2 linked regions of the Xanthobacter dioxanivorans genome follow. The protein of the gene in region 1 interacts with the protein of each later gene in a pairwise test. Links are inferred from orthologs where the notes say so. Each region holds a gene or a part of one and is shown in the gene's direction. Other genes may lie near its edges.

The links.
Region 2: the proteins of EZH22_RS14485 (region 1) and ptsN interact in binary tests that used the Escherichia coli proteins (3 or more experiments, as listed by UniProt). The link is inferred for Xanthobacter dioxanivorans from one-to-one orthologs.

Annotation. Positions count from the first base shown.
Region 1 is NZ_CP063362.1:3,093,202-3,099,108, reverse strand. Bases 2,614-5,907 are described here. They hold EZH22_RS14485 (sensor histidine kinase), read left to right. Parts: upstream 2,614-3,001; coding sequence 3,002-5,707; downstream 5,708-5,907. Other genes in these bases: EZH22_RS14480 (response regulator transcription factor), read left to right, coding at 5,704-5,907; EZH22_RS14490 (K(+)-transporting ATPase subunit C), read left to right, coding at 2,614-2,945. Outside these bases: EZH22_RS14500 (hypothetical protein), read left to right, coding at 1-195; potassium-transporting ATPase subunit KdpB, read left to right, coding at 222-2,327; more of EZH22_RS14490, read left to right, coding at 2,340-2,613. UniProt on the Escherichia coli protein: Member of the two-component regulatory system KdpD/KdpE involved in the regulation of the kdp operon. KdpD may function as a membrane-associated protein kinase that phosphorylates KdpE in response to environmental signals.
Region 2 is NZ_CP063362.1:1,743,817-1,750,784, reverse strand. What follows is about bases 2,635-5,334. They hold ptsN (PTS IIA-like nitrogen regulatory protein PtsN), read left to right. Parts: upstream 2,635-3,602; coding sequence 3,603-4,067; downstream 4,068-5,334. Other genes in these bases: EZH22_RS08235 (FMN-binding glutamate synthase family protein), read right to left, coding at 4,970-5,334; EZH22_RS08240 (Hsp20 family protein), read right to left, coding at 4,404-4,829; EZH22_RS08245 (BQ00720 family protein), read right to left, coding at 4,107-4,361; hpf (ribosome hibernation-promoting factor, HPF/YfiA family), read left to right, coding at 2,737-3,327. Outside these bases: GTP cyclohydrolase II RibA, read right to left, coding at 1-1,122; EZH22_RS08270 (RibD family protein), read left to right, coding at 1,226-2,083; more of EZH22_RS08235, read right to left, coding at 5,335-6,679; EZH22_RS08230 (sugar phosphate isomerase/epimerase family protein), read right to left, coding at 6,856-6,968. UniProt on the Escherichia coli protein: Seems to have a role in regulating nitrogen assimilation.

The DNA of each region.
Region 1 (5,907 bases):
GAGACCCCCGCGCCCAAGCCCCTCGCCAACGGCCAGGACACCGCCCCCGCCCGGCCTCGCGCCGGGCGGGACGGAAGGCCCGGCCTGCCCCTCCAGACCTCGGAGATCGTCCTCATCGTGAGCGTGGCCTGCCTCGTGGCCGCGGCCGCCATCCAGGCGGCGATCACCCTCGTGCTCCAGATCTCCGCGAAGTGACCCCTCTTTTCCCGGGAGTGCCTCCCATGGCCAAATCCCATTCGAAGTCCCATTCGTCCAGCCTGCTCGACCCGTCCATCCTGGTGCCCGCCATCGGCGCCTCCTTCACCAAGCTCGACCCGCGGGCGATGGTGAAGAATCCGGTGATGTTCGTGGTGGAGGTGGTGGCGCTGCTCACCACCGTCCTCTTCCTGCGCGACCTCCTCATGGGCGGTTCCAGCCTCGGCTTCTCGTTCCAGATCATCCTCTGGCTCTGGTTCACCGTGCTGTTCGCCAACTTCGCCGAGGCGGTGGCCGAAGGCCGCGGCAAGGCGCAGGCGGCCTCGCTCCGCCGCACCCGTGCGGAAACCCAGGCCAAGCTCCTCACCGGCGAGGGCAACGCCTTCCGTTCCGTGCCGGGGACCGGCCTCAAGGTGGGTGACGTGGTGCTGGTGGAGGCCGGCGACGTCATTCCCTCCGACGGCGAGGTGGTGGAAGGCGTGGCCTCGGTGAACGAGGCGGCGATCACCGGCGAGAGCGCCCCCGTCATCCGCGAGAGCGGCGGCGACCGCTCGGCGGTCACCGGCGGCACGACGGTGGTGTCCGACTGGCTCAAGGTGCGCATCACCGCGGCGGCGGGCTCCACCTTCCTCGACCGCATGATCGCCCTGGTGGAGGGCGCCGAGCGGCAGAAGACGCCCAACGAGATCGCCCTCAACATCCTGCTGGCGGGGATGACCATCATCTTCATCTTCGCCACCGCCTCCATCCCGAGCTTCGCCGCCTATGCGGGCGGGAGCATCTCGGTGGTGGTGCTGGTGGCGCTGTTCGTCACCCTCATCCCCACCACCATCGGCGCCCTGCTCTCGGCCATCGGCATCGCCGGCATGGATCGCCTGGTGCGCTTCAACGTGCTGGCCATGTCCGGCCGCGCGGTGGAGGCGGCGGGCGACGTGGACACGCTGCTCCTCGACAAAACCGGCACCATCACGCTGGGCAACCGGCAGGCCGCCGACTTCCGCCCCGTGCGCGGCGTGGCCGAGCGCGAGCTGGCGGATGCCGCCCAACTCGCCTCGCTCGCCGACGAGACCCCGGAAGGCCGCTCCATCGTGGTGCTGGCGAAGGAGAAATACGGCCTGCGCGGCCGCGACATGGGAAGCCTCAACGCCCATTTCGTGCCCTTCACCGCCCAGACCCGCATGAGCGGCGTGGACGTGGACGGCTCGTCCCTGCGCAAGGGGGCGGTGGATGCGATCCTCGCTTATGTCCAGTCGGGCAGCGGCGCGGTGACCGCCTCCGGCGCGGTGCAGAACGTGCGCCCCCTCGTCAGCCCCGAGGCGGTCCGCGAGGTCAACGCCATCGCCGAGGAGATCGCCAAGGCCGGCGGCACGCCGCTGGCCGTGGCGCGGGACGGGCGCCTGCTGGGCGTCGTCCACCTGAAGGACATCGTGAAGGGCGGCATCCGCGAGCGCTTCGCGGAACTGCGGCGCATGGGCATCCGCACGGTCATGATCACCGGCGACAACCCGCTCACCGCCGCCGCCATCGCCGCCGAGGCGGGGGTGGACGACTTCCTGGCCCAGGCCACGCCCGAGGCCAAGCTCCGTCTCATCCGCGACGAGCAGGCCAAGGGCAAGCTCGTCGCCATGTGCGGCGACGGCACCAACGACGCCCCGGCGCTGGCCCAGGCGGACGTGGGGGTGGCCATGAACACCGGCACGGTGGCGGCCCGCGAGGCCGGCAACATGGTGGACCTCGACAGCGACCCGACCAAGCTCATCGAGATCGTGGAGATCGGCAAGGCGCTGCTGATGACGCGCGGCTCGCTCACCACCTTCTCCATCGCCAACGACGTGGCGAAGTATTTCGCCATCATCCCGGCCATGTTCGTGGCCTTCTACCCGCAGCTCGGCGCGCTGAACGTGATGGGGCTGGCCTCGCCGCAGAGCGCCATCCTCTCCGCCATCATCTTCAACGCGCTCATCATCATCGCGCTCATCCCGCTGGCGTTGCGCGGCGTCGCGTTCCGGCCCATCGGCGCGGCCGCCTTGCTCAAGCGCAACCTGCTCATCTATGGCCTCGGCGGCATCCTGGTGCCCTTCGCCGGCATCAAGGCGATCGACCTCGCCATCACCACCCTTCACCTCGTCTGAGGAGAACCCATCATGCTCAAGGAACTTCGCCCCGCTTTGGTCGTGCTCGTGCTGCTCACCGCGCTCACCGGCCTCGCCTATCCACTGGCCATGACCGGCGCGGCCCAGGCCCTCTTCCCGCGCCAGGCCAACGGCAGCCTGATCGAGCGGAACGGCACCGTCGTCGGCTCGGCCCTCATCGGCCAGAGCTTCACCTCGGACCGCACCTTCCACGGCCGCCCCTCCGCCACCACCGGCGCCGATCCCGCCGACCCGACGAAGAGCGTCGCCCAGCCTTACAATGCGGCAAACTCCATGGGCTCGAACCTCGGCCCCACCAACCCGGCGCTGGCCGACCGGGTGAAGGGCGACCTTGACGCGCTGAAGGCGGAAAACCCCGGCGCCGCCGTGCCGGTGGACCTTGTGACCGCCTCCGGTAGCGGGCTCGACCCGCACATCTCGCCCGAGGCCGCGCTGTTCCAGGTGCCCCGCGTCGCCAAGGCGCGCGGCCTGCCGGAGGATCAGGTGCGCCGTCTGGTCGCCGCCAGCGTCGAGGACCGCACCCTCGGCCTCCTCGGCGAGCCCAAGGTGAACGTGCTCGCCCTCAATCTCGCCCTCGACAAGATCCGCGGCGAGTGACACACCGTTGAGGCAACGGACCCGGCGGCGCGCCCGCCGGGCATCCGGAGGAGGCCATGCCCGAAGACCGAGCCGCGGACCTGCGGCCCTCGCCCGAAGCCCTGCTCGCGGCGGCCGAGCAGGAGACGCGCGGCCGCCTGAAGATCTTCCTCGGGGCCGCGCCGGGCGTCGGCAAGACCTACGAGATGCTCGCCTCCGGCCATGCCCGCCTGAAGGAAGGCGCCGACGTGGTGGTGGGCGTGGTGGAGACCCACGGCCGGCAGGAGACCGAGGCGCTGGTCGCCGGGCTGGAGGTGATCCCCCGCCGGCGCGTGCCCTACAAGGGGCGCGAGCTGGACGAGATGGACCTCGACGCCATCCTCGCCCGCCGACCGGCCCTCGTCCTCGTGGACGAGCTCGCCCACACCAATGCGCCGGAGAGCCGCCACGCCAAGCGCTACATGGACGTGGAGGAACTGCTCGCGGCCGGCATCGACGTCTACACCACGCTGAACATCCAGCACGTGGAAAGCCTCAACGACGTGGTGGCGCAGATCACCCGCGTCAGGGTACGCGAGACGGTGCCCGACGCCATCATTGACCGCGCCGACGACATCGAGATCATCGACATCACGCCCGGCGACCTCATCCAGCGCCTCAAGGAGGGCAAGGTCTACGTGCCGCAGACGGCGCGGCGGGCGGTGGAGAACTATTTCTCCCCCGGCAACCTCACCGCCCTGCGCGAGCTCGCCTTGCGCCGCACCGCCCAGCGGGTGGACGAGCAATTGCTCACCCACATGCGCGCCCACGCCATTTCGGGGCCGTGGGCGGCGGGGGAGCGGGTGCTGGTCTGCCTCAGCGAGGATCCGCGCGCGGCCGCCCTGGTGCGCTACGCCAAGCGCCTCGCCGACCGGCTGCGGGCGCCATGGGTGGCGCTCTACGTGGAAACCGGTCGCGCGCTGCGGCTCGGCCCCGCCGAGCGCGACCGCATCGCCGATTTCCTGCGCCTCGCCGAGCGCCTGGGCGGGGAGGCGGTGACCATCCCCGGCGGCACCCGCATCGCCGACGACGTGCTGGGCTATGCCCGCTCCGCCAACGTTACCCACATCGTCATCGGCAAGTCCGACCGCGCCCGGTGGTTCGAGATCGTCTACGGCTCGGTGGTGCATGATCTGGTGCGCCGCTCGGGCAACATCTCGGTCCACGTGATCGCCGGCGAGCCGGAGCCGGGACCGCCGGCGAACCGGTCCGCATCCGGGGCCCCCGCGCGCCGGCTCGACGCGCCGCCCTATCTCGCCAGCCTCGGCATCGTGGCGCTGGCGACCCTCGTCGGCTTCGGCCTGCAACGCATTCTCGCCTTGCAGAACATCGCCCTCGTCTTCCTTACCGCGGTGCTGGTGAGCGCGGTGCGCTTCGGCCTCGCGCCGGCGCTGCTGGCATCGGTCGCCGGCATGCTGGCGTTCAATTTCTTCTTCATCCCGCCGCTCTACACCTTCACCATCACCGACCCGGAGAACGTGGTCGCGCTGTTCTTCTTCCTCGTCGTCGCCGTCATCGCCTCGAACCTCACGGCGCGGGTGCGCGCCCAGGCGCTGGCGGCGCGGGCGCGGGCGAAGACCACCGAGGACCTCTACCTGTTCTCGAAGAAGCTCGCGGGCGCCGGGACGCTGGACGACCTGCTGTGGGCCACGGCCTTCCAGATCGCCTCCATGCTCAAGGTCCGCGTCGTGCTCCTGCTGGCGGAGGAAGGGGCCCTGGCGGTGAAGGCCGCCTATCCGCCCGAGGACGTGCTCGACGCCGCCGACCTCGCCGCGGCCAAATGGGCGTTCGAGAACAGCCGGGTCGCCGGGCGCGGCGCCGATACCCTGCCGGGCGCCAAGCGGCTGTTCCTGCCCATGCAGACCGGGCGCGGCACGGTGGGCGTGATCGGAATCGACCGCGACAAGGAGGGGCCGCTGCTGACGCCGGAGCAGCGCCGGCTTCTCGATGCCCTGGCCGATCAGGCGGCGCTCGCGGTGGAGCGGGTCAACCTCGTGGCCGACGTGGAGAAGGCGCGCCTGGACGCAGAGACCGACCGCCTGCGCTCGGCGCTGCTCACCTCCATCTCCCACGACCTGAAGACACCGCTCGCCTCGATCATGGGCGCGGCCGGCACCCTCCGGGATTTCTCCGCCTCCATCGCGCCGGAGGCCCGCGCCGACCTGCTCTCCACCATCGAGGAGGAGGGCGAGCGGCTCAACCGCTTCATCGCCAACCTCCTGGACATGACCCGGCTGGAATCCGGCGCGGTGGCCCCCAACGCCGCCTTGTACGACGTGGGCGAGATCGTCGGCAGCGCCATGCGACGGGCCCAGGCGATCCTGCGCCACCACAAGGTGGAGATCGAGCTGGCCGCCGACCTGCCCATGCTGCTGGTCGATCCGGTGCTGTTCGAGCAGGCGCTGTTCAACCTCCTCGACAATGCCGCCAAGTACGCGCCCGAAGGCTCGCGCGTGCGCCTGGAGGGCTGGTCGGACGGCGACCAGGTGACGCTGCGCCTGCTGGACGAGGGGCCGGGCATCCCCGAAGGCGACGTGGAGCGGGTGTTCGACAAGTTCTACCGGGTCCGCAAAGGCGACCAGGTGCGGGCCGGCACCGGCCTCGGCCTCGCCATCGCCCGCGGCTTCCTCGAGGCCATGGGCGGCACCATCACCGTCTCGCGGCGGCCCGAGCGGAGCGGCGCTGTCTTCACCATCCGCATGCCGGTGCCGGTGGGCGCACCGCAGCTCGAGGCATTGTCGTGAGTGTTCCCGTGAAGGTTCTGGTGGTCGACGACGAACCGGCCATCCGCAGGCTGCTGAACACCGGGCTGGCGACCCAGGGCTACGATGTGGCGAGCGCGGGGAGCGCCGCCGAGGCCATCGAGCGCGCCGGCCGTACGCCGCCGGACCTCGTCATCCTCGATCTGGGCCTGCCGGACATGTCCGGCCGCGACCTGCTCGCG
Region 2 (6,968 bases), 1.3 Mb from region 1 along the record:
GTCGGGCGCGCGGGCGGCGAGGGCGTCGAAGTCGATATAGTGGCCGGCGCGGTCGCGCTTGGAGGCCAGATAGCGCACGTTTTCCGCCGTGGGGCGCCCGAGCACCCGCTGCTCGGCCACCACATCGAGCCCCGCCGCCGTCAGCGCGGCGATCTTCTGCGGGTTGTTGGTGAGCACGCGCACGGCGCTCACCCCCAGCTGGCGCAGCATCTCGGCGGCGAAGTCGAAGCGGCGCTGGTCGAGGTCGAAGCCCAGCGCGGCGTCCGCGTCGTAGGTGTCGAGGCCCTGCGCCTGCAGGGCATAGGCGCGCATCTTGTTGGAGATGCCGTTGCCGCGCCCCTCCTGGTCCAGATAGAGCAGGATGCCCCCCTCCCCTTCCGCCATGCCGCGCACGGTGTCGCGCAGCTGGTCGCCGCAGTCGCACTTGAGCGAGCCGAACAGATCGCCGGTGAGGCAGGCCGAATGCAGCCGCACCGCCACCGGGGCGGCAAGGTCCGGCCGGCCCACCACGATGGCCACCTGGTCGCGCAGGCCCTCGCCGCCGCGAAACACCACGAACTCGGTCTCGGGCGCGCCTTCCAGCGGCACCGGCGCGCGACCGACGATGGCCAGGCGCGCCACCTGCGCCGCGCGGTAGGCCATCACCTCCGCGCCGGCGACGCGGACAAGGCCGGCCGCCTGCTCCGGCGGCAGCACCGCCACCACCGCCGCCGGAAGCACCAGGGCGAGGCCCAGAAGCTCCAGCGCCGCGAGGTCGAGCGCGCCGGCGGGCGCCACCGGCGCGTCGAGGCGGGCATCGACCTTCAGGGTCAGGGTGGCGATGCGGGCCGCATCGAGGCGGGGCAGCGCCAGCATTCCGGCCTTCTGGCCCGCCTTCTCCCGCGGCGCGCCGAGCCGCAGCAGGCGGGGGGCGGGCAGGACGAGGCGCGCATCGCAGGCGCCCCCGGCCTCCAGGGCCGCGCCGGCATCGGCGCCGAAGGTCTCCGCCGCCAGGACGATCACCGCCTCGGCCCCGTCCTCGACGCGCACCGCGCGTCCCGCCCGCACTTCCGACAGCGCGCGTTCCACCGCAATACCGCCGGACGCGCCCCCGAGGCCGAGACCATCATTCACGAACGCCATGCCGACCTCTCGAAAATGCGATCCGTCCGATTGGAAGAGACGTAACAAAATGCGGATAAGCTGCGTTCCAATCCCATGAACACCTTACGGCGGACCCCGACCGATGGATGACACGACCGGACGGCCGAAACGGGCTTCGCGCCGGCCCGCCGCCGCAGCCTGCGTTCAGGTGGCGATCCCGGCGGCCGCCCACAAGGCGCCGGACGGCCCGCGCGAACGTGATCGACCCTTCGTCATCGCCCAGCTCGGCCAGTCGTTGGACGGGCGGATCGCCACCACGTCGGGGGAATCCAAATACATCAACGGCGCCCATGCCCTCGACCACCTGCATGCCCTGCGCGCGTCGGTGGATGCGGTGGTGGTGGGGGTCGGCACCATCGCCGCCGACAACCCGCTGCTCACCGTGCGCCGCATCCCCGGCCGCAGCCCGGCGCGGGTGGTCGTGGACCCGTCCGGCCGCGCCGATCCCGCCGCCCTCTGCTTCCGCGCCGACGGCGCCCGCCGCATGGTGGTGCGCCGGGCCGGCCTCGACCGGCCGATGGCGGAGGGGGTGGAGGAGATCGTGCTCGCCGGCGCGGCGGCCTTCGCCCCGGCGGCCATCCTCGCGGCGCTGGCCGAACGGGGCATGGGACGCATCCTGCTGGAAGGCGGGCCGAGCACGCTGCGCGCCTTCCTCGCGGCCGGCGCGATCCATGCCCTTCACGTTTTCGTGTCCCCGGTGATCCTCGGCGCCGGGCGGCTCGGCCTCGAACGCGACGCGTGCGACAGTCTCGCCGATGCCTTGCGCCCGCCCGCCCGCGTGCAGGTCTTTCCGGATGGCGACGTGCTGTTCGAATGCGACCTGTCCCGCGCGGCGGATTGCGGCGGGACGCACGAAGACCGAAGGGAGACCGTGAGCCATGAGCCCGACGAGCAGGCCCCCCGAGGCCGCGATCCTGAAGCCCTACGCGCCGCCGGCTAGGTGGCTGCACTGGATCATGGCGGCGCTGGTGCTCGCGGTGATTCCCGCCGGCTTCGTGATGATGAACATGGCGTCCGGCCCGGCGCAGGACCGCCTGTTCGACCTCCACCGCTCCATCGGCTTCACCATCCTGTGCCTCGCGGTGCTGCGGGTGCTGGTGCGCATCCTCAACCCACCCCCGGACGGCCGGAAGGCATGCACCGGCACATGTGGCTGACGGCGGAAGCCGTGCACTACGCCCTGTATGCGCTGATCTTCGTGATGCCGGTGCTGGGCTGGCTCGCCTCCAACGCCTTCGGCTCGCCGGTCAGCGTGTTCGGATTGTTCACCCTGCCCAACATCGTCGGCAAGGACGACGCCCTGGCCGACCTGTTCGGCAACTGGCACCAGCGCCTCGGCTACCTGATGACGGGACTGCTGGTTCTGCACATCGGCGCCGGCCTGTTCCACGGCGTGATCAAGCGCGACGGGGTGTTCTCGCGCATGTGGCCCGGCCTCTCGCGCTGAGCCCGCCGTCGCCGGCCGGGCGGGCGCGCGCACGCTCCGTGTTTCCGTTGACATGCCGGCGAAGCACTCCTACCACTTGTATGGCCGGCCGGTTTGTAATGCAGAACGGGGTTCCAATCGGCTCCGTTCATAGGGGATCAAATCGCATGGCCCTACGCGTGTCCGGAAAGAATCTCGACGTGGGCGAAGCCCTTCGCCAGCGTCTCATTGAGCGGGTCTCCGAAGTCCTCGCCAAATATTTCGATGGCGGATGGTCGGGACATGTCACCGTCACCCGGGACGGCTCCGGTTACCGCTCGGAATGCATGCTCCATCTCGATTCGGGGGTGAACCTGCAGGCGCACGGCGCCGCGCAGGATGCCAATTCCTGTGCCGATTCGGCGGTGGAGAAGATCGAGAAGCGCCTGAGGCGCTACAAGCAGCGGCTGAAGGATCGCCACGGCCACGGCAATGGCGGCGGCGACTATGAGGGCGACTACGCCGCCCAGAGCTATGTGCTCAGCGCCCCCGAATCGGACGTGGAGGAGGAGCTCGAAGGCTGGAGCCCCACCGTGGTGGCCGAGCAGGTGACGCGCCTGCGCAGCCTGTCCGTGGCCGACGCCGTGGTGGAACTCGACATCACCGGGGCTCCGGTGGTGGTGTTCCGCCATGCGGGGCATGGACGGGTCAGCGTCGTCTATCGCCGCGCCGACGGCCATGTGGGCTGGATCGACCCGGCGACCGAGGAACTCCATTGAGGCGCTCCCTCCCCCGCGGATTTCGGCCGGGCACGGCCTGAAGCCCGCGGTTTGGACCCGGCTCGCGGCCCAAGATGGAGTCGCAGCTTGAGACTTGGGCGCGATCCCTTTAGATGGAGGCGAAATGACGACCTCCGTGAGGGATCGCTCCCCGCGTGTTGAACAGAGACGGATCTGGCTTTGCGGGGGGCCGCGGAGCTGTTCCTCCGCAAAGCATCCGGCTCTTGCGGCCGCCGCTTCTTGAGCAACGGCCGCTCGCCGCAGGGATCCGATCCATGCCTCTCGCCGACCTTCTCGCGCCGAACGCGGTATTCCCGATGCTACGGGCGAGCAGCAAGAAACAGGCCCTTCAGGAACTCGCGCACAATGCGTCGCTGCTGATGGGCCGCGACCAGCGCGAGATCTTCGAGACCCTGCTGCAGCGGGAGCGGCTCGGCTCCACCGGCGTCGGCAACGGCATCGCCATCCCGCACGGCAAGCTGTCGGGCCTCACCAAGCTGTTCGGGCTGTTCGCCCGGCTGGAAAAGCCCATCGACTTCGAGGCGCTGGACGGCGCGCCGGTCGACCTCGTCTTCCTGCTGCTCGCGCCGGAAGCGGCGGGCGCCGACCATCTGAAGGCCCTCGCCCGCGTCGCCCGCATGCTGCGCGACCCCGACGTGGTGGAGAAGCTGCGCGCCACCCGCGACGCGGGCGCCATGCATGCCCTGCTCACCGCCACCTCGGCGTCCAACGCCGCGTGAGGCTGCGGCCCGGTCAGGCCGCATCCCCCGCGCGCGGGGTCAATGCACGCTCACCGTCACCAGCTCGTGCTCCATGGCATTGGCCAGCGCCGCCTCGCGGCTGTCGGTCAGCATGATGGGCGTGCCGTCCGCCGCATGCAGCGTGAACAGCGTCATGCCCGGCGCGATCTGCGGCGCCTGGGGAAACAGCGAGGCCACGTCCTCGGAACGGATGGAGCGCACATAAGCGATCTCTCCGCCGCCAAGCACCGCGAGGGCCTCCTGGCTGATCTCATGTTCGATATCGTGTGTCATCTGCCTTACTCCTCACTCCTGGCAACGTGGCTCGCCTCGCCCTTACGGGCGCGAGACGATGGCGATGCGCTTGGCGTGGCGAGCGGGTTCCGGACGCACCAGGTCCACCGAGAGCAGCCCGTTCTTCAGTTCGGCGCCGAGCACGTTCATGCCCTCCGCCAGAACGAAAGTCCGCTGGAACTGCCGGGCGGCGATGCCCCGATGCAGGAAGACGCGGCCCTGCCCATCCTCGACCTGGCGGCCGCGAATGGTCAGCTCCTTCTCTTCAAGGACGACCTCGAGCTGATCCGCCGTGAACCCCGCCACCGCCAGAGTGATTCTCAGGCGCAGCGGCTCCTCGACGGCCTCGATCCTCTCCACATTGTAGGGAGGATATCCCTCGGCGCTCTTGGCCACCCTGTCGAGTGCCCGCTCGACCTCGTCGAACCCCAGAAGAAAGGGGGACGACAGCGAAGACATCCGCGACATCCGTCAAAGCCCTCGTCAAGCGACTTTGCATTGCCGGGCGCGCACCACTCCGGCCGCGCCCGCCGGGGCCCTTACGGCACCCCGACAGGTACGCATATGGGAAGGTCACCCTTCCCCCGCAAGACGCGGCGCCGACGGCCTCACGCGGCCCGGCGCGGTCCCACCGGCGACACCGGGGCGAAGCTGTCGGCGTCGGCCGCCTCCCATTCCGCCGCATAGGGGGTCTCCTCCGGCCCTTCGAGCAGCACGCCCGCGGCGAGGAAGGGATAGATGCGGTCCAGCGGCTTCACCTCGATGGGGCTGACCCGGTGCCACACGTGGTGGGGCAAGAGCTCGCGCGGATGGGACAGGCCCGCCGCCGCCACCAGGTCCGCCAGCGCCCCGACCGTGTGGTGCTGGAAGGAGGTCACCCGCGCCGCCTTCTCCGGCACCACGAGGCCGCGCTGGAGATGCGGGTCGTTGGTGGTGACGCCGGTGGGACAGGCGCCGGTGTGGCAGCGCATGGACATGACGCAGCCCAGCGAGAACATGAAGGCGCGGGCGGCGTTGCACCAGTCGGCGCCGATGGCCATGTTGGCCGCCATGGAGAAGCCGGAGGTCACCTTGCCCGAGGCGGCAAGCCGCACCTCCGAGCGCAGGCCCGTGCCCACCAGCGCGTTGCGCATGAGGATGAGCCCCTCCCGCAGCGGCATGCCGAGATGGTCGGCCAGCTCGTGCGGGGCGGCGCCGGTGCCGCCCTCGGCCCCGTCCACCACCACGAAATCCGGGCGGATGCCGGTCTTCACCATGGCCTTGGCGAGGGCGAACACCTCGCTGGGGTGGCCGACGCACAGCTTGATGCCCACCGGCTTGCCGCCGGAGAGCGCGCGCAGCCGGGCGACGAACTCCATCATCTGCGCCGGCGTCGAGAAGGCCGAGTGGCGGGACGGCGAGATGCAGTCCTCGCCCATGGGCACGCCGCGCGTCAGCGCGATTTCCGGCGTCACCTTGGCGGCGGGCAGCACGCCGCCGTGGCCGGGCTTGGCGCCCTGCGACAGCTTGATCTCCACCATCTTCACCTGGTCGTCCGCCGCGCGCTCGGCGAAATGCTCGGGCGAGAAGGTTCCGTCGCGGTTGCGGGCGCCGAAATAGCCCGAGCCCAGCTCCCACACGATGTCGCCGCCGTGGATGCGGTGATAGGGCGAGAAGCCGCCCTCGCCGGTGTCGTGGTAGAAGCCGCCGTTGCGCGCGCCGAGATTGAGCGCCTCGATGGCGTTGCGCCCGAGCGAGCCGAAGCTCATGGCGGAGATGTTGAGCACCGAGGCCGAATAGGGCCGCGCGCACTCCGGCCCGCCCACCTCCACGCGGAACGGCTCCTTCGCCACCGGGGCGGGGGCGAGCGAGTGGGTCATCCACTCGTATTCGGCGGCATAGGTGTCGAGCTGGGTGCCGAAGGGCTGGCGGTCTTCCTCGTTCTTGGCGCGCGCATAGACGATGGAACGGTCCTCGCGGTTGAACGGCCGCCCGGACTGGTCGTCCTCCATGAGATATTGCCGCAGATAGGGCCGCAGGGCCTCGAAGATCCAGCGCACCGAGCCGATGACCGGATAGTTGCGCAGCAGCGAATGCTCGGACTGGGTGATGTCGAACACGCCCACCAGAACCAGCGGGAACAGCACGCAGAAGATCGCGAGCCAGACCGGATGCCCGCCGAAGGACAGGACGAGGCTGGCGAGGGTGGCGATGACGAGGGCGATGAAGACGCTGTAGCGCTTGAGCAGCATGCGGGTGGCGGGCGAAAGAAAGGTGCCCCGCGGCGCATCCGTTACGGACGCGCCGATCTTGTTTTCGGGATCGGTGGCGACTGGCATGGTGGAGGGTCCTCCCGCCGCCAAGCTAGAGCACGCGCCCGTCGGATTGCACTGCCATCTGGTCGGATGACGCGGTCTCCTTCCCACTTTTGGCGGGCGAGTCACCGATCAGGTTGATTTCAAGCTGATCGGATCGCGCTCCGGGGAAGTCGGCAGCGAAGGCGACAGGCGCCGGCTCAGGCCGCCACCGGCACGCCGGCGGCGAACTTTTCCGCCAGTGCCCGCAGCAGCGGGATCTGGCCCGGCAGCTCGCTCCAGTAGCGCCGGTGCAGCTCCAGATTCACCACGG